3 regions of the Chimaeribacter sp. YP20170169 genome follow, and region 1 is predicted to be linked to each of the others. Evidence: predicted binding sites of a transcription regulator. Region 1 holds the regulator's gene; each other region holds the start of a gene.
The links. Region 1 encodes PurR, which represses purine synthesis genes. Its sites were predicted from a motif close to CANGCAAACGTTTGCNTG; they were not measured.
Positions count from the first base shown of each region.

Region 2: the regulator PurR is predicted to act here: its motif matches at 1,740-1,757, upstream of aroL (shikimate kinase AroL).
Region 3: the regulator PurR is predicted to act here: its motif matches at 1,616-1,633, upstream of guaD (guanine deaminase).

Region 1 covers NZ_CP176824.1:2,197,220-2,201,379, reverse strand. The annotation lists gene punC (purine nucleoside transporter PunC) at 1-658, opposite strand, end outside; gene punR (DNA-binding transcriptional activator PunR) at 802-1,710, shown strand; gene purR (HTH-type transcriptional repressor PurR) at 1,741-2,766, opposite strand; gene cydH (cytochrome bd-I oxidase subunit CydH) at 3,094-3,183, shown strand; gene ACK3SD_RS09820 (C40 family peptidase) at 3,240-4,025, opposite strand.
Region 2 covers NZ_CP176824.1:2,964,289-2,968,448, forward strand. The annotation lists gene rdgC (recombination-associated protein RdgC) at 1-195, shown strand, start outside; gene ppnP (pyrimidine/purine nucleoside phosphorylase) at 253-543, opposite strand; gene ACK3SD_RS13540 (YaiA family protein) at 692-883, opposite strand; gene aroL (shikimate kinase AroL) at 989-1,513, opposite strand; gene ACK3SD_RS13550 (YdgH/BhsA/McbA-like domain containing protein) at 1,936-2,211, opposite strand; gene ACK3SD_RS13555 (DUF808 domain-containing protein) at 2,662-3,594, shown strand; gene ACK3SD_RS13560 (class I SAM-dependent methyltransferase) at 3,641-4,160, opposite strand, start outside.
Region 3 covers NZ_CP176824.1:2,026,764-2,030,923, reverse strand. The annotation lists gene ACK3SD_RS09015 (MFS transporter) at 1-1,286, opposite strand, end outside; gene guaD (guanine deaminase) at 1,816-3,132, shown strand; gene ACK3SD_RS09005 (TetR family transcriptional regulator C-terminal domain-containing protein) at 3,211-3,840, shown strand; partial or broken gene xdhA (xanthine dehydrogenase small subunit) at 3,972-4,160, shown strand, end outside.

The DNA.
Region 1 (4,160 bases):
AGCCTGCCGAGCAGGCGGCATACATCAGCACGTTGCCGCTAAAGACGCGGGAGCCGAGCAGCGCCAGCATTCCTACCTTGGGGGCCGGATGGTCAGCACCCGGCCGGTTGGCAGGCTGGAGCCGCAGCGTTGGCACCAGCAGCAGCAGGGTGATGGCGAGCAGCGCCAGGAAGATGGCGCGCCAGCCAAAGTGGTTCAGCAGCCAGGCACCCAGCAGCGGGGCCAGCGCCGGTGACAGCGCCACCAGCGGCATAATGGTGGCAAACACCCGTTTCGCCTGCTCGCCCGTGCAGCGGTCCACCACCAGCGCCTGCCAGCTTACGGCCGCGGAACAGACTCCCACCGCCTGCACAAAGCGCATCAGCCAGAGCTGGCGCGCATCCTGCACCCACAGCATCCCGGCGCAGCCGACGGCAAACATCAACAGCCCCAGCACCAGTACGGGCTTGCGGCCGATGCGGTCAGAGAGCGGCCCCCAGATCAGTTGGGCGCAGGCGAAACCGGCCAAAAACAGGCTCAGGCTGGCGCTGATGGCATTGGGCGTCAGCGAAAGATCTGTCTGCATCTGGGCGAAGGCCGGCAGGTACATGTCAGTGGCCAAAAAGCCAAGCACACTCAGTCCGGCCAGATAGAGCATGAAAAGAGGGGAGCGGGTCATAGCAAATTCCTATGGTTTGTTAGTAGATGATAAGAAAAACGCATAGCGGTGCGCACTCTACTGGAGCAGCCAGGGCATTGTGAAACGTTAAAATTTGCGCCATGCTGTGAAAAATTTTGCAAGCAGAAAGAGTGGGGCGCGCCATGTGGTCAGAGTATTCGCTGGAGGTGGTGGACGCCGTAGCACGCACCGGCAGCTTTAGCGCGGCAGCGCAGGAGCTGCACCGGGTGCCCTCGGCGGTCAGTTACACCGTGCGCCAGCTGGAGCAGTGGCTGGCGGTGGAACTGTTTGAGCGCCGCCACCGTGATGTGGCGATCACCGAGGCCGGACAGGTTTTTATTGAGGAGGCGCGCGGTGTTATCAAAAAAATGCAGGCCGCGCGTCGCCAGTGCCAACAGGCGGCCAATGGCTGGCGTGGGCAACTCAATCTGGCGGTGGATCGGGTGGTGCGTGCCGATCGCACCCGGCAGCTGGTGCTCGATTTCTACCGCGAGTTTCCCGATATGGAGCTGCTGATCTCGCCGGAGGTGTTCAACGGCGTCTGGGATGCGCTGGCGGATGGACGGGTGGATGCAGCGATTGGTGCCACCCGCGCCGTGCCGGTGGGCGGCAGCTACCGCTTCCGCGACATGGGCTTTCTGCCGTGGCGCTGTGTGGTGAGCCGTACCCATCCGCTGGCACAACTGCCCGGCCCGTTGGCGGATGAGCAGTTGCGGCCGTGGCCAGCCCTCTGTCTGGAGGACACCTCCCGCACCCTGCCGAAGCGCGACACCTGGACGCTGGATAACCAACGGCGGCTGGTGGCGCCAGACTGGACCAGCGCGCTGGATTGCCTGCTGGCTGGCCTGTGCGTGGGGATGATCCCGGCGCACATGGCGCAACCGCTGATCGATCGTGGAGAGTTGGTGCTGCTGACGCTGGCGCAACCCTTCCCGGACAGCGCCTGTTGCCTGACCTGGGATCAGGCGCGCACCTCGCCAGCGCTTAGCTGGTTGCTGGATTATCTGGGGGACAGCGAAACGTTGAACCGGGAGTGGTTGCGTGGGGAGTAAAAACCGGGGCGCATGGCCCCGGCTGGTCGATTAACGGCGGTAGTCGCGGTAGGGGCCATCGGCCACGGAGCGACGCTCCACCAGTTTCGGGCGCACTTCAATGGTCTGCGGGTCTTCACGCTTGCTGGTGATGCGATCCAGCAGCATGGCAAAAGCACTCTCGCCGAGGCGCTCTTTCGGCTGGTGGATGGTGGTCAGTGCCGGGGTAAAGTAGCGCGCGTTACGCACGTTGTCATAGCCAATCACCGAGATGTCTTGTGGCACGCGCAGGCCCATCTCGTCGGCGGCGCAGATGGCGCCCATTGCCATGATGTCGCCGCCGCAGAACACCGCCGTTGGGCGCTGCTTCTGCACCAAAATCTGCTGCATCGCCTTGTAGCCGGACTCCGGCTCAAAATCACCCTGTACCACCCACTCCGGGCGCACAGTGATATTTGCCTCTTCCATCGCCTTCAGGAAGCCCTGATGGCGGCCGCCGCCGGTGTTGCGTGACAGCTGGCCGGGGATGATGCCGATATCACGGTGGCCGCGCTCAATCAGATAACGGCCTGCGATGTAGCCGCCCTCAAAGGCGTTATCAATGATGGAGTCAGTAAAGTCGCTGCGTGCTGAACCCCAGTCCATCACCACCATCGGGATGTTGCGGTACTCCTCGAGCATACCGATCAGCTGATCCGGGTACTCAGAGCACATCACCAGCAGGCCATCGACGCGCTTTTGCGCCAGCATCGCCAGGTAAGCTTGCTGCTTGTCGAGGTTATTGTGGGAGTTGCAGAGGATCAGGGTATAGCCCTTGCTGTAGCAACTGTTCTCCACGGACTCAATCACCTCAGCGAAGTAGGGGGCCTCACTGGAGGTCGCCAGCAACCCGATGGATTTGGTGTGGTTGACTTTCAGGCTGCGCGCCACGGCGCTTGGGGAGTAGTGCAACTCCTTGATGGCGGCCCAGACCGCCGCCTTCGTCTCTTCAGCGACGAAACGTGTTTTGTTGATAACGTGTGACACGGTGGTGGTGGACACGCCGGCACGTTTGGCGACATCTTTAATCGTGGCCATGGGAAAAGTGACTCCTGAAAATACGTGTTACAGCACGTAACTATAATGTTAATCGTTTGCCTGCGTTTATTCTTCTGCCCACCGTAAAAGATGCAGTGAATTCTAGGGGGAGAGGACGGTCATCTTCGCTGGGGAGCGGTGGGGCATTGCAGCCGCGGCCGGGTACGCAGTGTGTAAACCGCGAATTTTCCCCTATTCTTGCGCAAAGGGGAAGCAGAAAATTATCCCGTTGCGCATCACGACGTGATAGGCACTGCCTGCAATACTGTGAGAATATGAGAACTCATACAAACATTGTGGTTTTGTTTGCGTTATTCAGGAGAACACATGGATACCAATTTGAAACTGTCGCTATGCACCACTGTGGCGGCGCTCACCATGATCATTGCCTTTAGCTTTACCGCTGTTTTGGGCTAATCCGCCTGCACCAGAAAAAAAAGACGCCCTTGGGCGTCTTTTTTGTTACGCGGTGGTCAGCGCACGGTCTTGGGGGTCATCACGCGGCGGGCGCCGACGTAATGGTCCTGCCAGTAGTCATTATCCAGATAGCTGATGCGGATATCCTCGCCGGTGCGCGGTGACTGGATAAATTTGCCATCGCCGAGATAGACGCCAACATGGTCAGCCGCGCCACGGTTGGCGATGCGGAAGAAGACCAGATCGCCGCTCTCCAGCTCGCCACGTTTAACCGGCGCGGCATCACGCAGGTGGTACATCTCATTGGCGGTGCGTGGCAGGCGGATCTTCATCACATCTTTATAGGCGTAATAGACCAGCCCGCTGCAATCGAAACCGGTGGTGGGGGAGGTGCCGCCCCAGCGGTAGGGCTTGCCTACCTGCTTCATTAGCTTGGTCATCGCCGTTTGCTTGGCTTTCTGGTAGCGCTTTTTATGCGCCGGGCTGAGTGCCAGCGGGCCGCTCTCCACAGCTTTGGCCTCGTGGCCGGGCAGGCGCTGGCGGCCATAGCCTTTTTTATAGCCCTTTTTCGGCGGCGTCACCTTGACCAGATGGGTAGAGGCGGTTTTACGTGTTTTACCGCTTTTGGTCGTGACCTTGACCACCTGAGCCTTGTCGCGGCTGGTGGCTTTTTTCTTTACGCTGGTTTTCACCGGCTTGCGCTTTTTACGGTCATCCGTCCTGGCCTCACTGGCATGGCCCTTGCGGGGTTCGGCCGACGTGCGCGCATGGGGCGACGCATGCGCCAGATTCATACAGAGCTGGGTAAAAAGCAAAACGAAAAGCGTAACGAGTAAACGCATGGCAACGCTACCAAAAGTGTCCGACAAACATCCATGGAGGCCCAGTATCACTGAAACCTGCCGCACAAAAAAGCATGAAACCCCCTGATTCTAATTCATATTGTCAGAAAAAGTTAATAGCTTTTTTCATTAGTG
Region 2 (4,160 bases), 770 kb from region 1:
GTCCAGCTGCTGCTGGCCGAAGATGGCAGCCTGAAACGCCTGAAGTTCTCGGATGAGCTGCGCGAGCAGAATGATGACATCGACCGCGATGACCCGGCGGCGCGCTTTGACGCCGACTTCATACTGATGACCAGCGAGCTGACGGCCCTGATCGCCAATGTGATTGAGGCGCTGGGCGGCGAGGCACAGCGCTAAGCGCCCCCGCTGGAATGCAAAAACCCCCTGCCGGTGCAGGGGGTTTTTGTTTGCCGCTTACTTACTGAGGTACTTGCAGAGGTAAGAGGTGGTGTCGCCGACCTGGAGGTTAAACTCGCTGTGGCCCGGCACGTAGAAGGTTTCGCCCGGCAGGAACGTCTGCCAGTCCGGCGAGCCGGGGATCAGCGCCTTCAGGGCGCCGGTGATGACGGTCATCTCTTCCGGCAGGTTGGTGGTGAAGGTGTACTCTCCCACTTCCATCACGCCCACGCTGGCGTTCCCGATTGTCCCGCTCTCATACCCGATCGACTTCACTTTCCCTGCAAAATACTCGTTTACTTTCAGCATCGTTTCGCCCTGTGACAGAAGACATGGAACGGCCATAGTAGGGTGAGTTTGCCCCGGCTGTCACTGATTATTATCGGGGGGCGCGATCCGGCGCGCATTTGCCGGTGGCAAAGAAAAGGCCGGCTGTCAGGCCGGCCTCGGGAGGGCGTCACACCATGTCTTCATCTTCGTAGCGGCGCTTGGAGTCGAGGGCTTCCTCCTCGGTCTCATGCTCGCTGATCAGGGTGTCCGGGGTCGGGTGATCGGCACGCAACTGATACCAGGTCACGGTTTGGCCGGGATCGCCCTTTTCTACGGGCACGACGCGCGCCTCGCGCGGATAGGGGGGTCTGCCTGGCATAGTACACTCCTTTTTTATTGAGGGCCTGAATACTCAGTATAGACGCCCCACGGCCAGGTGGCGGCCGCAGTCGATCACAGAAACCTCTGAAAAATGGAAGAAAGCCTAACGCACCAGCTCGCCCTGCACCCGGCGCAGGATGTCAGCCACAATCTCATCCGGGCTGGCGGTGGCGTCGAGCACATAGTGCGCCGCTTCTTGGTAGAGCGCCTCGCGGGCGGCCAGCACCTCCACCATCTCCTCGGCAATCGGCTTGCCGGTCAGCGTCGGGCGCTGGGCGTCCTGCGGGTACTCCTCCAGCCGGTGCGCCAGTGTGCCAGCCGGCGCGCGCAGGTAGATAACCAGCCCGGTGGCGCGCATAAAGGCCCGGTTCTCTGGCGCCAGAATGGCCCCACCGCCGGTGGCAATCACGGTCTGCGGCGCGCTGACCGCCTGTAGCGCCTGGGTCTCACGCTGGCGAAAGCCAATCCACCCCTCGCGCGCCACCACGTCCGCCACGCTCAGGCCGGTGTGCTGCTGCATATAGAGGTCGGTGTCGGTGAAGCGATAATCCAGCGCACGCGCCAGCGCCTTGCCGACCGTGGTTTTGCCTGCGCCACGGGCGCCGACCATAAAGAGCGGTTGTATCATTGCTGTCCTTCCTGCTGCGCGCCGGATCGCGGCCCACGCGTGGTTTAATGAAGCGGAATCATACCTGTTCATGATACAGACGCAATGGCTGATGCCAGCCGGGAAGGAGAGAAACGGCAGGAAAAAGGAGAAACGGACACGGCAGCGGGCGAAGGGAGCAATAAAAACATGGGATAACCGCCCGCGATTTCTATGGCGTGAAATATCCCTCTTTTTTATTTACCCTCAGCCATACGTTGCCGTGCCGCTTATTATTAATGGCATTATTGAATCATGCTCATGGCATTATTTCATTGATAACATATATAAACATCTTTACTGCCCTAATCAGGGGAAATTAACCACTGGCGGCCAACAGGCAGGGGTGGCTTAAATAAGCCAGGATTCCTGTTTCGTCAGGTGGCGGTTGCCTGATGGGTCATTTAGCGGTAGATCTCCGCGTTGGCGCGCTGCTGGCTGGAGTCACTCGGGGTATCGATGCCGATCACCCGGTAGTGGCTGGCGCCCTCTTCCATCGCCTTCTGTTGCAGCGCACTGAGCGCGTCATCCGGCGAGCCAGTGATGTTGCTGACCTGGATGGTGCCCATGCTTTGCAGGTTGCTACGGTTGGCTTCACTGGCGCTGATTTCACTGGCCGCGAGGGTGGCGAAGGAGGCGGTCGTCAACAGTGCGGCGGTAATGATGGGTAAAAGTTTCATGACACATTCCTCATAACAGCTCGGATTATTTCCGGAGATGTAATTATGCGCCAATTCACAAAAAGTGGAGGCGTCAGGTTGTAAAGAAATTTAATTATCGTGTAGGAAATAAGGAGGAAATTTGAAGAAGTGCCAGTGCCGCTGGAAATAGTCAATGAAATTGCTGGAGTTGCCGCCGCGTCCACCGATTATTTTGTCGCTAGCGTATTGTCCGAAAATATCTATATATAAAAAGCCGGTTAATGTGGCCGCTTGCCTGAGCATTCACGTTATCGGGTGTAATCCTCTGAATCTGGCCGCGCCGATAGGCGAATGCCCATCCAGCACCTATCTTTAAGGGGGACGACCCGACAGAGGGCGGAGATGAGAGGGGTGCGGGAGAGTTTATCGTATTGGCGGTTGTTGCTACTATCCCGGCCCATTGCAACACTTAACTGAAAGGAAACGAGAATGGCAGGTACTAGCCTACTGGCCTTGATTGATGACATTGCCACCATTTTGGACGACGTTGCCGCGATGAGTAAGGTGGCGGCGCGCAAAACCGCCAGCGTGCTGGGCGATGACCTGGCGCTGAACGCCCAACAGGTCAGCGGCGTGAAGGCTGACCGCGAGCTGCCGGTGGTGTGGGCGGTGGCGAAAGGCTCGCTGCTGAACAAAGCCATCCTGGTGCCACTGGCGCTGCTGATCAGCGCCTTTATCCCTTGGGCGATCACCCCGATGCTGATGGTGGGCGGTGCCTACCTCTGCTACGAGGGGTTTGAGAAGATCGCCGAGAAGCTGTTCCACGGCAAGGATCACGCCGAGAAGCCGGTCGCGGCCACCAAGGTGCCGAAAACGCAGGAGGAGCTGCTGGCGCTGGAGAAGAAGAAGGTCAAGGGCGCGGTGCGCACTGACTTTATCCTGTCGGCTGAAATCATCGTGATCTCCTTGAACACCGTGGCCCACGTGCCGCTGATTGACCAGCTGATGGTGATGGTGATGATCGCGGTGGTGATGACGCTGGGCGTCTATGGGCTGGTCGCTGGCATCGTGCGGATGGATGACGTCGGCGTCTGGCTTGGCAAGCTGGAGGGCGAAGGGCTGTTCCGCCGTGCGCTGCGCGGGCTGGGTGGGCTGATTATCAGCGCCGCGCCGCTGCTGATGAAAACCCTGGCGTTTGTCGGCACCATCGCCATGTTCCTGGTCGGCGGCAGCATCCTGAGCCACGGCCTGCCGTTCATGCACAGTCTGGTGGATGTGCTGAACCACGGCCATCAGGGCTGGGTCAGCAGCCTGATCACCGGCGCGACCGATCTGGTGGTTGGCTTGGTGGCTGGCGCGCTGGTGCTTGGCGTGGTGAGCCTCGGGCAGAAGCTGTTCGGCAAGAAGGAGAAACAGGCGTAAGCCTGTCTCCCCTTCCCCACGGGGCCGGCCTGATGCCGGCCCTTTTTTATGCCGGGCGGTGCGCCTCAATCATCAGGGTGTCGCTGCTGAAACTGCCGTCCGGCTGGATGGCGAAATAGGCCGCCACCTCCGCCGATGCCCCCTGTTGCAGCGCGCGGATGGCGGTAACGAAGTGCTCAGGCGTGCGCATCCGCGCAATCCAGCTACTGAACTCCAGCGCCAGCCGGTCACGCGCCACCCGCTCCACCGTCAGGCCCGCCGCGTTGAACATCGCCAGCCACTCGCCGGGCGCATAGTTGCGCACGTGGGAGGTGTCGCGCAGTACCTCGACGGTCTGCAAATGGATGTCCAGCACCGGCTGCCCCGGCGAGGCCATGTCCATAAAGATTGCCCGGCCGCCCGGCTTCAGCACCCGGCGCACCTCGCGCAGCGCCTGCCCAACGTCATGCCAGTGGTGGGCCGAGTAGCGGCTGATCACCACGTCAAACGCCCCGTCGGCAAAGGGCAAGGACTCCGCCGCCCCCTGCGCCACCCGGATATTGCCCAGCTGCCGGTCGCGCGCCGCC
Region 3 (4,160 bases), 170 kb from region 1:
AACGCCTCTCCGGTGGCGGCGGGCGTCAGCCACTCGCCGCTGCGCAGCGCCAGCGCGCCGATGGCGATCCCCAGCCCACTGCCGAGCTGTTGCGCCATATTCAGCAGGGTATTGGCCCCGCTCATGTGCGGCTGCGGCACTTCAGCGAAGGCCAGGGTATTGAGCGCGGTGAACTGCATTGAGCGCGTCAGGCCGCTGACGAACAGCAGCAGCACCACCAATAGCGTCGGCGTCTCCGGCGTCAGCAGCGCGCAGGCAAAGATGGTCAGGGCGTTGAGCGTGCCATTGACCCACAGGGTGGTGCGGAACGGGAAGCGGTAAAGAATGGCAGAGGTAAAGGGCTTCATCGCCAGGTTGCCGGCAAACACTGCCAGCACCAGCAGCCCGGCGCTAAAGGCGCTCATGCCAAAGGCGAGTTGGAACATCAGCGGCAGCAGGAAGGGCACCGCGCCAATTGCAATGCGGAACAGGGTGCCACCATAGAGCGTGACGGCGTAACTTTTCAGCCGCAGCGCCCACAGATCGATCAGCGGGAAGGGCGCGTTACGGGCGTGGCGCACCGCCAATACTCCCAGCAGCGCACTGCCCGCCAGACAGGCCACCGGCAGCCACAGCCGCTCAGCAGCGTGGTTGAAGAGATCCAGCCCAAACATCAGCCCAAAGCAGGCCAGCCCGCACAGCATAAAGCCGCGCACATCAAAGGGCACCGAGCGATCGCCCGTTTCATTGGGCACCAGCCGCAGGCTCAGCCAGAAGGCCACCAGCCCGAGCGGCACATTGAGCAGGAAGATCCAGTGCCAGGAGGCGTAGGTGGTAAAGAAGCCGCCGACCGCTGGCCCGAGGATCGGTGCCACCAACCCCGGCCAGGTGATGGTGGCGATGGCACGGATCAGCCCTGACTTTGGTGTATTGCGCAGCACCACCAACCGGCCGACCGGCACCATCAGCGCGCCAGCGAAGCCCTGCACCATGCGGGCGGCGGTAAAGGTCATCAGGCTGGCGCTCAGGGCGCACAGGATCGAGGCGAAGGTAAACAGCAGCAGCGCGCAGCTGAACACCCGGCGCGCGCCAAAGCGATTGGCTATCCAGCCGCTGGCCGGGATAAACACCGTCAGCGTCAGGATATAGGCGGAGACGCCAATGTTCAGGTCAACCGCCCGCACACCGAACGCCTGTGCCATCTGCGGCAGCGCGGTGACAATCACCGTGGCGTCGAGGTTCTCCATAAAAAAGGCACCGGCAACCAGCAGCGGCAGGGCCAACTCCCCGGACACTCGACCCCTCATCGCCGCCACCCTGATAACCACGCCTTGCATTCACCGGACATAGCACCGCCTTTTATAGAGTGGAAGGGTAAAAAAGAGCCTTGAGCATAGCCGATCCGCCTTTTGCGTCAACCGGTGCACAGCTGCCCATACTGCGCCCCGGCCAGCCCGCGGCAGAGCTTTATTTTTCCACCAGAAAGCCGGCCAGCAAGAGATGCGCCACCGCCAACGGACGGCAGTAAAAATGTGTCGGATTATGCCGAAAAAATTTTAGCCTCCGCCAAAATCTTAATTTCTTATCCTTGCTCACTGATGGTGCAGCATTACGCGGGCAACGCGCCCCGCGCCAAATTGCAAACGGTTGCGTTTATTGTGAGTTCCCATTCACTGCCCACCTTGTCTAAAAAGTGCCTCCCGACGTACGGGCGCTCACGCGGTTAAAGATTAGTTTTCAATGGGATGAAAAGGAAATGGCGGAGGTGGCATAACGCTTGCTGGGGAAAGATGAACCATACTCAACCATGACCATAACAACAAGAAGGGCGTCATCATGAACCAGACCGTCACCCGTGCCATTCGCGGCAACTTTTTTGACCTGACCGGCTGCGCCAGCCGACCCGAAGAGATCGCTGACCGGGTGCGCTATATCGAGGATGGCGCGCTGCTGCTGGAGGAGGGGCGGATTGTCTGGCTCGGCCAGTGGCAGGCAGCGCAGGCGCGGCTGCCGGCCGGCACGCCGGTGGAGGATTACCGCGGGAAACTGATTGTGCCCGGTTTTATCGACACCCACATCCACTACCCGCAGACCGAGATGGTCGGGGCCTATGGCGAGCAGTTGCTGGAGTGGCTGAAGAGTTACACCTTCCCGACGGAGGCGCAGTACCACTGCCCAACGCACTCGGCGGAGATGTCGCGCTTCTTCATCCGCCAATTGCTGGCGAATGGCACCACCACCGCGCTGGTGTTCGGCACCGTCCACCCGCAGTCGGTGGAGGCGCTGTTTACCGAGGCGGACGCCCACCAGATGCGCCTGATCGCTGGCAAGGTGATGATGGATCGCAACGCGCCGGAGGGGTTGCTGGAGGATGCCGACACCAGCTACCAGCAGACGCGTGAACTGATCCGCCGCTGGCATGGGCGCGGGCGGCTTGGCTACGCCCTGACGCCGCGCTTTGTGCCGACCTCTTCCCCGGAGTTGCTGACCGCCGTGCGTCGGTTGCGCGAGGAGTTCCCGGATACCTGGGTGCACACCCACCTCAGTGAGAACAGTGATGAAGTCGATTGGGTACGCGCGCTCTACCCGGATCATGCCCACTACCTCGGCGTCTACCATGACTACGGGCTGACCGGCAAAAAGAGCGTGTTTGCCCACTGCCTGCACCTGGATGAGCATGAATGGGCGTGCATGGCGCACACCGGCTCCTCGATTGCCTTCTGTCCCACCTCCAACCTGTTCCTTGGCAGCGGGCTGTTCCGGCTGAAAAAGGCGTGGGAGATGCAGGTGCGGGTGGGCATCGGCAGTGACATCGGCGCGGGCACCACCTTCAGCATCCTCTCGACGCTAGGGGAGGCGTACAAGGTGGGGCAGTTGCAGCAGTACCGGCTGTCGGCATTTGAGGCGTTCTACCACGCCACGCTGGGCGGCGCGCGCGCCCTGCACCTGGAGGAGAAGATCGGTAACTTCGAGCCGGGCAAGGAGGCGGATTTCGTGGTGCTCGACAGTCAGGCGACGCCGCTACAACGGCTGCGCGCCGCCAACAGCGGCACCCTGGCGGAGAAACTGTTTGTGCTGATGACGCTCGGTGATGACCGCAACATTCACGCCACGTGGGTGAATGGCGTGCCGGTCTATCGCGCCGGTGAATAATCCCCGCTACACTGCCGGCAGGGGCGCGCAGCCGGTTCGCCCCACCATGAGGCAACTTGCAGGGATCACGCACCACCAATGAACAGTGAAACCAATGGCCGTGGGCGGCGGGAGCAGATGCTGGAGGCGATCCGCCACGCGGCCATCAGCGAATTCAGTGAGAAGGGCTTTGCCGGGGCGACCACCCAAGCCATCGCCCAGCGCGCCGGAATGAAAAAGACCCAGCTCCACTACTACATCCAGGGCAAGGAGGAGCTGTATGAGGAGCTGCTGCAACGGGTGCTGGCGGCCTGGGCGGAGATCATCCGCTTCGACGACGCCCTGACCGAGCCGCAGGCGGTGCTCAGCCGCTACATCCGCAACAAGCTGCACTTCTCCTTCACCCAGCCGGCGCTGTCGCGCATCTTCACCAGCGAGGTGCTGGCGGGCGGGCACTATCTGGAGAAGTACTGGCCGCAGGCGCGCGAGAATATCCTGCGCAAGGAGCAGCTGATCAACCAGTGGATTGCGCAGGGGGCGCTGCGCCCGCTGGATGCGCGGCTGTTCATCATGCACATTTGGGCGATCACCCAGTACTACGCCGACTTCGCGGTGCAGGTGAAACACATGTACCACGACACCGACGCGGCCCCCGCCACCCAGGAGCACATCATCCGGGAAGTGACCGAACTGGTGCTGCGCGGCTGCCTGCCCACCACGGCCGCCTAGCCATCGGCGATTCTGGCACTGAATTTGCTTAGTTAATCAGCATTATTTGACCAGTTGTACAAATCAAATGGTCAGCCATGCTTACTGAGTAAGCGCCGCACAGGCGGCGCACCGTGCCGAGGATCGCCACCATGATTCAATTCCTGCTAAACCAACGCCTGCATACCGAGCAGCTTGACCCCAACACCACGGTGCTGACCTGGCTGCGCCGCAGCCAGCAGCGCTGTGGCACCAAAGAGGGCTGCGCCTCCGGCGACTGTGGTGCCTGTACCGTGGTGCTGGCGGAACCGGCGGGTGACCGGCTGCGCTACCGCACCGCC